4 regions of the Rhizobium sp. RU35A genome follow, and region 4 is predicted to be linked to each of the others. Evidence: predicted binding sites of a transcription regulator. Region 4 holds the regulator's gene; each other region holds the start of a gene.
What was found. The regulator LexA, encoded in region 4, represses DNA repair genes until DNA is damaged. The targets are predictions, from matches to a motif close to TGTTCNNNNTGTGTTCNG.

Region 1 (2,203 bases), on a different contig from region 4:
CGGCGATCTGGAAACCATCCTGCGGCGCACCGAACTGCGCTCCTATCGCCGCCGCGCCCGGCACGTGGAGTGTGCCAGCATCATGTCGCGCGACGTGGTGGCCGTCGCGCCGGATACCAGTCTGCGGGAAGCGCATGAGCTGATGCGCCGGCACCGGTTCCGCGCCCTGCCCGTCACCGACGACCATGCGCGAGTGGTCGGCATCGTCACACAGACGGATTTCCTGCACAAGCCGCGCTGGGTTGCGGGGCGCCCGCGTATCGCGTTCGGACAACGCCTGCGACTGATCCTTGCCGGTGCCAGCGCGCCAAACGATACGGTCAAGGACATCATGACCTCGCCGGTCAGGACCGTGCGGCCGGACACGCCAATTGCCGATGCCATCATCGCCTTTGCCGAAGGCGGACTTCATGACATGCCCGTGGTGCGCGACGACAGCCGACTGGCCGGCATCCTCTCGCAATCCGATGCGCTGGTGGCCATGCTCGAAGACAGAAAGGCCGGCGAAAGCAGTGCTTCGCCGGCCACCGTGAACCCGTAAAACGGATCGATCAGAACGGAATGTCGTCGTCCAGATCGCGGGCGAAACCACCGCCACCGGACGAGGCGCCGCCGCGGCTGGAACCGGAACCGGAGGACGGGCCACCGCGATCATAATCGTCATAGCCGCCGCCGAAATCGCCGCCGCCGCTGTTGCCCACATTGCGACCCCCGCCATAGCCGGCATTGCCGCCGCCCATGCTTGGGCCATCGCCGCCGCGACCGTCCAGCATGGTCAGCGTCGAGTTGAAGCCCTGCAGCACCACTTCCGTGCTGTAGCGGTCGTTGCCGTTCTGGTCCTGCCACTTGCGGGTCTGCAGCGCGCCTTCGATATAAAGCTTGGCGCCCTTCTTCACATACTGCTCGACAACCTTGCAGAGGCCCTCGTTGAACACCACAACCGTGTGCCACTCCGTCTTTTCCCGGCGTTCGCCGCTGTTGCGGTCGCGCCAGGTTTCGGACGTCGCGATGCGCAGGTTGGCGATCGGCCGGCCGTCCTGCGTGCGACGGATTTCCGGATCCGCCCCGACGTTCCCGACCAGGATTACCTTGTTGACGCTGCCAGCCATCTCATCACCTTGTCTGCCGCCATCGCGCGGCACTTCAATTCCGTTGGATGAAGCAGTGTAAACCATCCCTCCCGCCCGCAGGAAAGGATGCTGCCTTAATCCACAGGCAAATTTGTTCTTTCTTTGTTCTAGTATTCCGCTATGATCCTGTCAACAGCCTGCTGCGTAGGAGCGAGTCGAAGCCCGGATCTTGCGGCAGTCTTGCCTCGACAGAAGCCACCGGATCACTAAATAAGGGGCTTGTCCTCCCAAAGAGCTTTTCACGATGAGCGAACTCAAGACGATTTCCATTCGCGGCGCCCGCGAGCATAACCTCAAGGGCATCGATCTCGATCTGCCCCGCAACAGCCTGATCGTGATGACCGGCCTTTCGGGATCGGGCAAGTCCTCGCTGGCCTTCGACACGATCTATGCGGAGGGCCAGCGCCGCTATGTCGAAAGCCTGTCGGCCTATGCCCGGCAGTTTCTCGAAATGATGCAAAAGCCGGATGTCGACCAGATCGACGGCCTGTCGCCGGCGATCTCCATCGAGCAGAAGACCACCTCGAAGAACCCGCGCTCGACCGTCGGCACCGTCACCGAGATCTACGACTACATGCGCCTTCTCTTCGCGCGCGTCGGGGTGCCGTATTCGCCGGCCACGGGTCTGCCGATCGAAAGCCAGACGGTCAGCCAGATGGTCGACCGCGTGCTGGCCTTCGAGGAAGGCACCCGCCTCTATATTCTCGCGCCGATGGTGCGCGGGCGAAAGGGCGAGTACAAGAAGGAACTCGCCGAGCTGATGAAGAAGGGGTTTCAGCGCGTCAAGGTGGATGGCCAGTTCTACGAGATCGCGGAGGTCCCGGCGCTCGACAAGAAATACAAGCATGACATCGACGTGGTGGTGGATCGCGTCGTGGTGCGCCCCGATATCGGTGCGCGCCTTGCCGACAGTCTGGAAACCTGCCTGACGCTCGCCGATGGCCTGGCCGTGGCGGAATTTGCCGACAAGCCTCTGCCGCCGGAGGAAACGGCGGCCGGCGGTTCGGCCAACAAATCGCTGAACGAAACCCACGAGCGGGTGCTGTTTTCGGAAAAATTCGCCTGCCCCGTTT
Region 2 (2,203 bases), on a different contig from region 4:
TGCCAGGGTGCGCGACGAACAATAGGCGACGTAACAGACGCCGTGCACGTCGACCAGCACATGGTCCTCGCCGATTTCGTCAATGGTGCCCTTGAGCTTACCGATCATGATGGGGATCCGTCCGGGATGATGCCGCAGGAAAAGAAGACGCTGGCGGCCCGATTGTCAGCGCGGCTGGCCGCAACCCGGGATGCGCCCGCGCCCGGCGGAAATGCCCACCGACGCCCCGCACCCGCCCGCATCGAACTGCCGCCTGCCACCTCTGTCCCCTTACCTCGTGCCTAGAGCGCAAACTGGAACAAGTCAAGAACAAACTCAGGCGCGGGCCAGCACCCGGCGCATGCGCTCGCCGCCGCGATGATGGGCGTGGCAGATGGCGATCGCCAGCGCATCGGCGGCGTCATTGCCGGTGAACTCCACCTTCGGCATCAGGATCTTCAGCATCATGTGGATCTGCTGCTTCTCGCCGTGACCGACACCGATGACCGCCTTCTTCACCGCATTCGGCGCATATTCGGAGACGGGCAGACCGGCGCGCGCCGGCACCAGCATCACAACGCCACGCGCCTGCCCGAGCTTGAGCGTCGCCACGGCATCCTTGTTGACGAAGGTCTGCTCCACCGCTGCCTCGTCCGGCCGATAGGCATGCACCACTTCGGCCAGCCCGTCATGCAGCTGGCAGAGACGAGAGGCGAGATCCATGTCGCCATCGGAGGTCACCGTACCGGAGGCCACGAACTTGAGGCTGTTGCCCAGCGTGTCGATCACCCCCCAGCCGGTGCGGCGGAGGCCCGGGTCGATGCCGATGATGCGAATCGTCTGTGTCATGTGTGCCATCCTATCGCGACGTGACCTGTATCGACCAGACGCAACGCGAACAAAAAGAAAACATTTGCGCGAATCCCGTTAACCACCCGTTAAGGCTGGCCCATCAATCCTCGGACAGCAGCCTCAACTTCGGCAACTCTACGCACCGAATCACATTAGGTGATGTGCGTAGATCAAGACTGGAGGTCCATCATGATGATGTTCACCCGCTTGAAGAACCAGTCGATCGAGACGATCCTGCTGCTTGCCACCTTCAATCTGGTGGCCGTGGGGCTGATCGCCATCAAGGCGGCGCGTGTCTCGCCCGAAATACTGGGCTTCAGCATTGTAGCGGCGTTTGCGGCAGGTACGGCAATCGCCATCCTCGCCTTCAAGCTCGCGGACCCTTTGAACCGGCTTGCCCAGCAGGCCAGCGAATGGAACAGACCGGACACGGAGGCAGACCTTGCCGACAGGGAACGGACGGATACGATCGGCACGCTGGCGCGCGGCATTTCGGGCCTGAAGGAAGCCATTCAGGACAACGAAGCCGATCATTCGGCCGCCCGCGGCGTGCTGGATGAGGCCATGCGCCGTCTCTCCAACGGCGACGCCACGACGCTGGTGCAGCAGCCGTTCCCGGAGGCCATGGAAGGCCTGCGGGTGCGCTTCAACCGTCTCGCTTCAATGCTGAACCTGAACCTTTCGGTCATCAGCCGTGCCACGCAGGGCATGCGCGAGCAGGCCCGCTCCAGCCAGGCGGATCTCACGGTCATCGGGGACCGGCTCGTCAATGCGCGCCCGGCCATGCAGAAGGCGTTGAGCGCCATCGAGGTGATGCAGCGGGCAACCCGGCTGCGCGGCGAGGATGCACGCTTGGTCAGCCGCAGCACCGCCGAGGGTCAGCAGGCCAGCTGGCGTCTCGGCCGGGCGGCCGGCGAAGCGCATGACGCCGCTGCCGCTGCCACCAGCACCTTCGGGGACCTGTCGCAACTGATCGAGCGCGTCGGCGATCTGGCGATCCGCGCCGAAAGCCTTGCGAGCGCCAGCGAACAGCGGCTCAGGGCACCGTCAGCCTCCAGCCATCCGACGGCTGCACATGGCCGTCCAACGGTGCAGCCCATTCCCGCCGATGCGCTGCGCCAGCTGGCTGCCGACTGTACCGAGGCCGCGCGCAGCCTGATGCTGCAGTACCGGCAGGTTGACAGCCATCTGGCCGATACCCAGCATGCCCTGTCGCGGGTGCTGCGCGAGACCGACTGTGTCGGGCAGGCGCTGACGGAAATGGCCGAGCCGGCCGAACGCCTGTCGCACAACGTCGACCTTGAACACCAGCGCCTGACACTGGCGCACGAGACCGTGGGCGAGACGGCGGTGGTGCTGGAGCGCAGCCGCG
Region 3 (2,203 bases), on a different contig from region 4:
ACCCAGATGGCCCAGACGCAGAAGATGAATGCGGTCGGCACGCTGGCCGGTGGCATCGCGCATGATTTCAACAATGTGCTGACCGCCATCCTGCTGTCGTCCGACCATCTGCTGCTGCAGGCGCGCCCCTCCGATGCGAGCTTCGCCGACCTGATGGAGATCAAGCGCAACGCCAACCGCGCCGCGGTTCTGGTGCGGCAGTTGCTGGCCTTCTCGCGCAAGCAGACCATGCGGCCGGTGGTGCTGAACCTGACGGACGTGGTGGGCGATCTGCGCATGCTGGTCGACCGGCTGATCTCCGGCACCAATGTGAAGCTGGAGGTGGATTACGGACGCGACCTCTGGCCGGTGCGTACCGATCTTTCCCAGTTCGAGCAGGTGCTGATCAATCTGTGCGTCAATGCCCGCGACGCCATGCCGGGCGGCGGCGAGATTCGCATCCGCACCCGCAATGTGACGGCCGAAGAGGCCGCAGCCTTCCCGAGCGCCCGGTTGCCGGCCGAGGATTTCGTGATGGTCGAGGTGGCCGATACCGGCACCGGCATTGCGCCTGACATCATGGACAAGATCTTCGAACCCTTCTTCACCACCAAGGAGGTGGGCAAGGGCACCGGTCTCGGGCTTTCGATGGTCTATGGCATCGTGAAACAGTCCGGTGGCTACATCTACCCCGAATCGGAAGTGGGCAAGGGCACGACCTTCCGTGTCTTCCTGCCGCGCCATGTGCCGGAGGTGAAGCCGGTGGTCGAAGCGGAGCCCGCGGCACAGCCGGCCGGCAGTCACAGCCTGCCGCAGGCCGCGGCCGCCGACACGGCACCCGCCTCGCAGGATGTCGATCTGACCGGCAATTCCGCTGTCGTGCTGCTGGTCGAAGACGAGGAGGCGGTGCGGCGTGGCGGCAAGCGCATGCTCGAAACGCGCGGCTATACCGTGCATGAGGCAGGTTCCGGCACGGAAGCGCTCGACATCATGCAGGAGCTGGACGGCAAGGTGGACATCGTCGTCTCCGACGTTGTGATGCCGGAAATGGATGGCCCCTCGCTGCTGCGCGAACTGCGCAAGACCTATCCGGACCTGAAATTCATCTTCGTGTCCGGTTACGCGGAGGATGCCTTTGCCCGAAACCTGCCGGCGGATGCGAAGTTCGGCTTCCTGCCGAAACCCTTCTCGCTGAAGCAGCTGGCCGTGGCGGTCAGGGAAATGCTCGACCGGAAGGATTGAAGGCAGCCTCTGCCGATCTTCGGAAATCCGAGGAAATTCCGGGACTTCGGCGTGGATCAAACCGTGCGGAACGTCTGGAGAACACAGGACGAATTATTTTTGCGATTCAGGGGCTTGGTTGCCCCTTGCGAAAAGAGAACAAAAAGAGTACATCATCTCCATCGGATGCTTGTTGCCCACGCGGCTGCAATAACCTAAAGGTGGATGGGATGGCACAGAATTCATTGCGGCTCGTAGAGGAAAAGACAGTGGACAAAAGCAAGGCGCTGGAGGCGGCACTCTCCCAGATCGAACGCTCCTTCGGCAAGGGCTCGATCATGAAGCTCGGGGCGAACGAGAGCGTGGTCGAAATCGAGACCGTCTCGACCGGGTCGCTCAGCCTCGATATCGCGCTTGGCATCGGTGGCCTGCCCAAGGGCCGCATCGTCGAAATCTACGGGCCGGAAAGCTCGGGCAAGACGACGCTGGCGCTGCAGACCATTGCCGAAGCCCAGAAGAAGGGTGGCATCTGCGCCTTCGTGGATGCCGAACATGCGCTGGACCCCGTCTATGCCCGCAAGCTGGGCGTCGATCTGCAGAATCTGCTGATCTCGCAGCCGGATACCGGTGAGCAGGCGCTGGAAATCACCGATACGCTGGTGCGCTCCGGCGCGGTTGACGTGCTGGTCGTCGATTCGGTTGCGGCATTGACGCCGCGCGCCGAAATCGAAGGTGAGATGGGCGACAATCTGCCGGGCCTTCAGGCCCGCCTGATGAGCCAGGCGCTGCGCAAGCTGACGGCCTCCATCTCCCGCTCGAACTGCATGGTGATCTTCATCAACCAGATCCGCATGAAGATCGGCGTGATGTTCGGTTCGCCGGAAACCACCACGGGCGGCAATGCACTGAAGTTCTATGCCTCGGTTCGCCTCGACATCCGCCGCATCGGCGCCGTCAAGGAGCGCGAAGAGGTTGTCGGCAACCAGACCCGCGTCAAGGTCGT
Region 4 (2,203 bases):
GGTGACAAAACTCAAGCGGAGTTCGCCAACCTCGTCGGTGTGGATCGTGCAACATTATCGAACTACGAGAGCGGACGCAGACAACCCAATAGTGAAATTATCAAGAAGATAGCAGGAATAGGAAACGTAACTGTTGCCGCCTTGATTTTTGGCGAATACAAAACCCCATTTGAAGAATATCAAATGTCTATCAACCGAAGCATTGCTCAAGCTTCTGCGGAAAATCCGGGGTTCATACCAAAATGGTACATATCTCAGGACGAGATAGACGTAATTTTCTCGCTGAGGCGGATGTATGACGATGATGCGCGGCTAAGCATCATTCAAGAGATCGTCAACAAAGCCGAGGAATCCATAGATCATGACCGCGAACTAGATCAGGGTAAGGTTCCCCCCTATGGAGAAGCCGCTGTTGAGCGGTTGCGAGCGATACTCCAAACAGGGCGTTTCAACGAGGGATACGACCCGGAAGTTCAGTATTGGGCAACCCTCTGGGAAGAGGTGAAAAGCCCGCACAAAAAGGATTAGATTGATCACTATCCGCAAAGGTATCCGCAATCTTTTCGATCTGCGGACAAAAACATGGACGCTATCCCCAATAATGCAAGCCAACTCAGTTACTTAACCATTATGCCGGAACGGCGCAAAACGCTTCCACCGATTGGCGCATTGCGCACCCCCATTTTCCAACGAAAAATCTTTATAAATCAAGCGCGCAGGCCCGTTTTCATTCCAGAATAATTATGCGCGCCATTCCCGATTAATTATCGCGCCTCCATCAGCCGGTCACCCCAAAAACACCCGGCTTTTGGGGGCTTGCAGAACACATAAGGAACAGATAGGGTCTGTTCTGTATTTGTTTCGGGCTCGGGGTTGCCATATGCTGACACGCAAACAACAGGAACTGCTTCTGTTCATTCATGAACGCATGAAGGAGTCCGGTGTGCCGCCCTCCTTCGACGAAATGAAGGATGCGCTTGATCTGGCGTCGAAGTCCGGCATCCACCGGTTGATCACAGCCCTGGAGGAGCGCGGTTTCATTCGCCGCCTGCCAAACCGTGCCCGCGCGCTGGAAGTAATCAAGCTGCCGGAATCCTATGTGCCGCCGGCCCAGCCCCGTCGCGGCTTCTCACCCAGTGTTATCGAAGGCAGTCTCGGCAAGACGCCGCCCGCCAAGTCCGCCGCATCAGCGGCACCTGCGGAAGAATATACGGGAACGGCAACTGTTCCTGTCATGGGACGCATTGCTGCCGGCGTGCCCATCTCGGCCATCCAGAACAATACGCATTCGATTGCGGTACCGATAGAGATGCTGGGAACCGGCGAGCATTACGCACTCGAAGTGAAGGGCGATTCGATGATCGAGGCCGGCATTCTCGACGGCGATACGGTCATCATCCGCAATGGCAGCACAGCCACGCCCGGCGATATCGTGGTGGCGCTGGTGGATGACGAGGAGGCAACCCTGAAGCGGTTCCGCCGCAAGGGGGCCTCGATCGCACTGGAAGCGGCCAATCCGGCCTATGAGACCCGGATCTTCGGACCGGACCGGGTGAAGATACAAGGCAGATTGGTCGGCCTTATCCGCCGCTATCACTGACCAGCCGGCGCACCGGTTCCGGCACATCTGTCTCGAAGCTGCGGCGTCGCCAGTCATAGCTGCGATGAACGCTCCAGGGGCGCTCATGTGACATGATGGCAGCTTCCGCGCGCCAGTCTTCGACTCGTCGGCTGTCGCGAAAACGAACGATCAGGGATCCGGTGCGGCGCAAGGTCTGGGCGCTCAGCAGGAGAGCGCCGGAACGGCACTCATCGAAGCGGGCCTGTGGCGCAATGACGAGATCTGCGCGGTCGCAAGCGGTTCCGGTGAGACGATTGTCCTCAACGGTTATGAGTGTCGCCCCCTGCGAGGTGATCGCAAGACAGCCGGACGAGGGAAGACATACAAAGCGTCCCGGCTGTTTTTCGGCGTCTCTGCGCAGGGTCTGCAGGATGGTTTCCGCCTCGCCGGCCTTCAGCGGCACTTTGGCAGCGGCTCGCTGAGACTGTCTGTCGGTCGTCGTCGTGACAGTTGACGCCGGCTCCCGTTCTGTTTGCTCGATTCTCTTATTCTGTGCAGAACCCCTCTGGATTCCAGGGGCTGCCTTTCGGTTGGCCGCAGCGTCAGGCGGCGGCGACAACAGGCGCGGTGCGCTGGTCTGTT

Region 1: the regulator LexA is predicted to act here: its motif matches at 1,223-1,240, upstream of uvrA (excinuclease ABC subunit UvrA).
Region 2: the regulator LexA is predicted to act here: its motif matches at 874-891, upstream of ruvC (crossover junction endodeoxyribonuclease RuvC).
Region 3: the regulator LexA is predicted to act here: its motif matches at 1,356-1,373, upstream of recA (recombinase RecA).

Annotation. Positions count from the first base shown of each region.
Region 1 covers NZ_FTMR01000010.1:29,672-31,874, forward strand. Annotated here, with positions in the region: gene F3H95_RS20120 (HPP family protein) at 1-541, shown strand, start outside; gene F3H95_RS20125 (single-stranded DNA-binding protein) at 552-1,109, opposite strand; gene uvrA (excinuclease ABC subunit UvrA) at 1,375-2,203, shown strand, end outside.
Region 2 covers NZ_FTMR01000002.1:406,454-408,656, reverse strand. Annotated here, with positions in the region: gene ruvA (Holliday junction branch migration protein RuvA) at 1-108, opposite strand, end outside; gene ruvC (crossover junction endodeoxyribonuclease RuvC) at 316-828, opposite strand; gene F3H95_RS06490 (hypothetical protein) at 1,021-2,203, shown strand, end outside.
Region 3 covers NZ_FTMR01000010.1:117,101-119,303, reverse strand. Annotated here, with positions in the region: gene F3H95_RS20510 (PAS domain-containing sensor histidine kinase) at 1-1,221, shown strand, start outside; gene recA (recombinase RecA) at 1,431-2,203, shown strand, end outside.
Region 4 covers NZ_FTMR01000007.1:147,160-149,362, forward strand. Annotated here, with positions in the region: gene F3H95_RS16745 (helix-turn-helix transcriptional regulator) at 1-528, shown strand, start outside; gene lexA (transcriptional repressor LexA) at 881-1,600, shown strand; gene F3H95_RS16755 (ComEC/Rec2 family competence protein) at 1,581-2,203, opposite strand, start outside.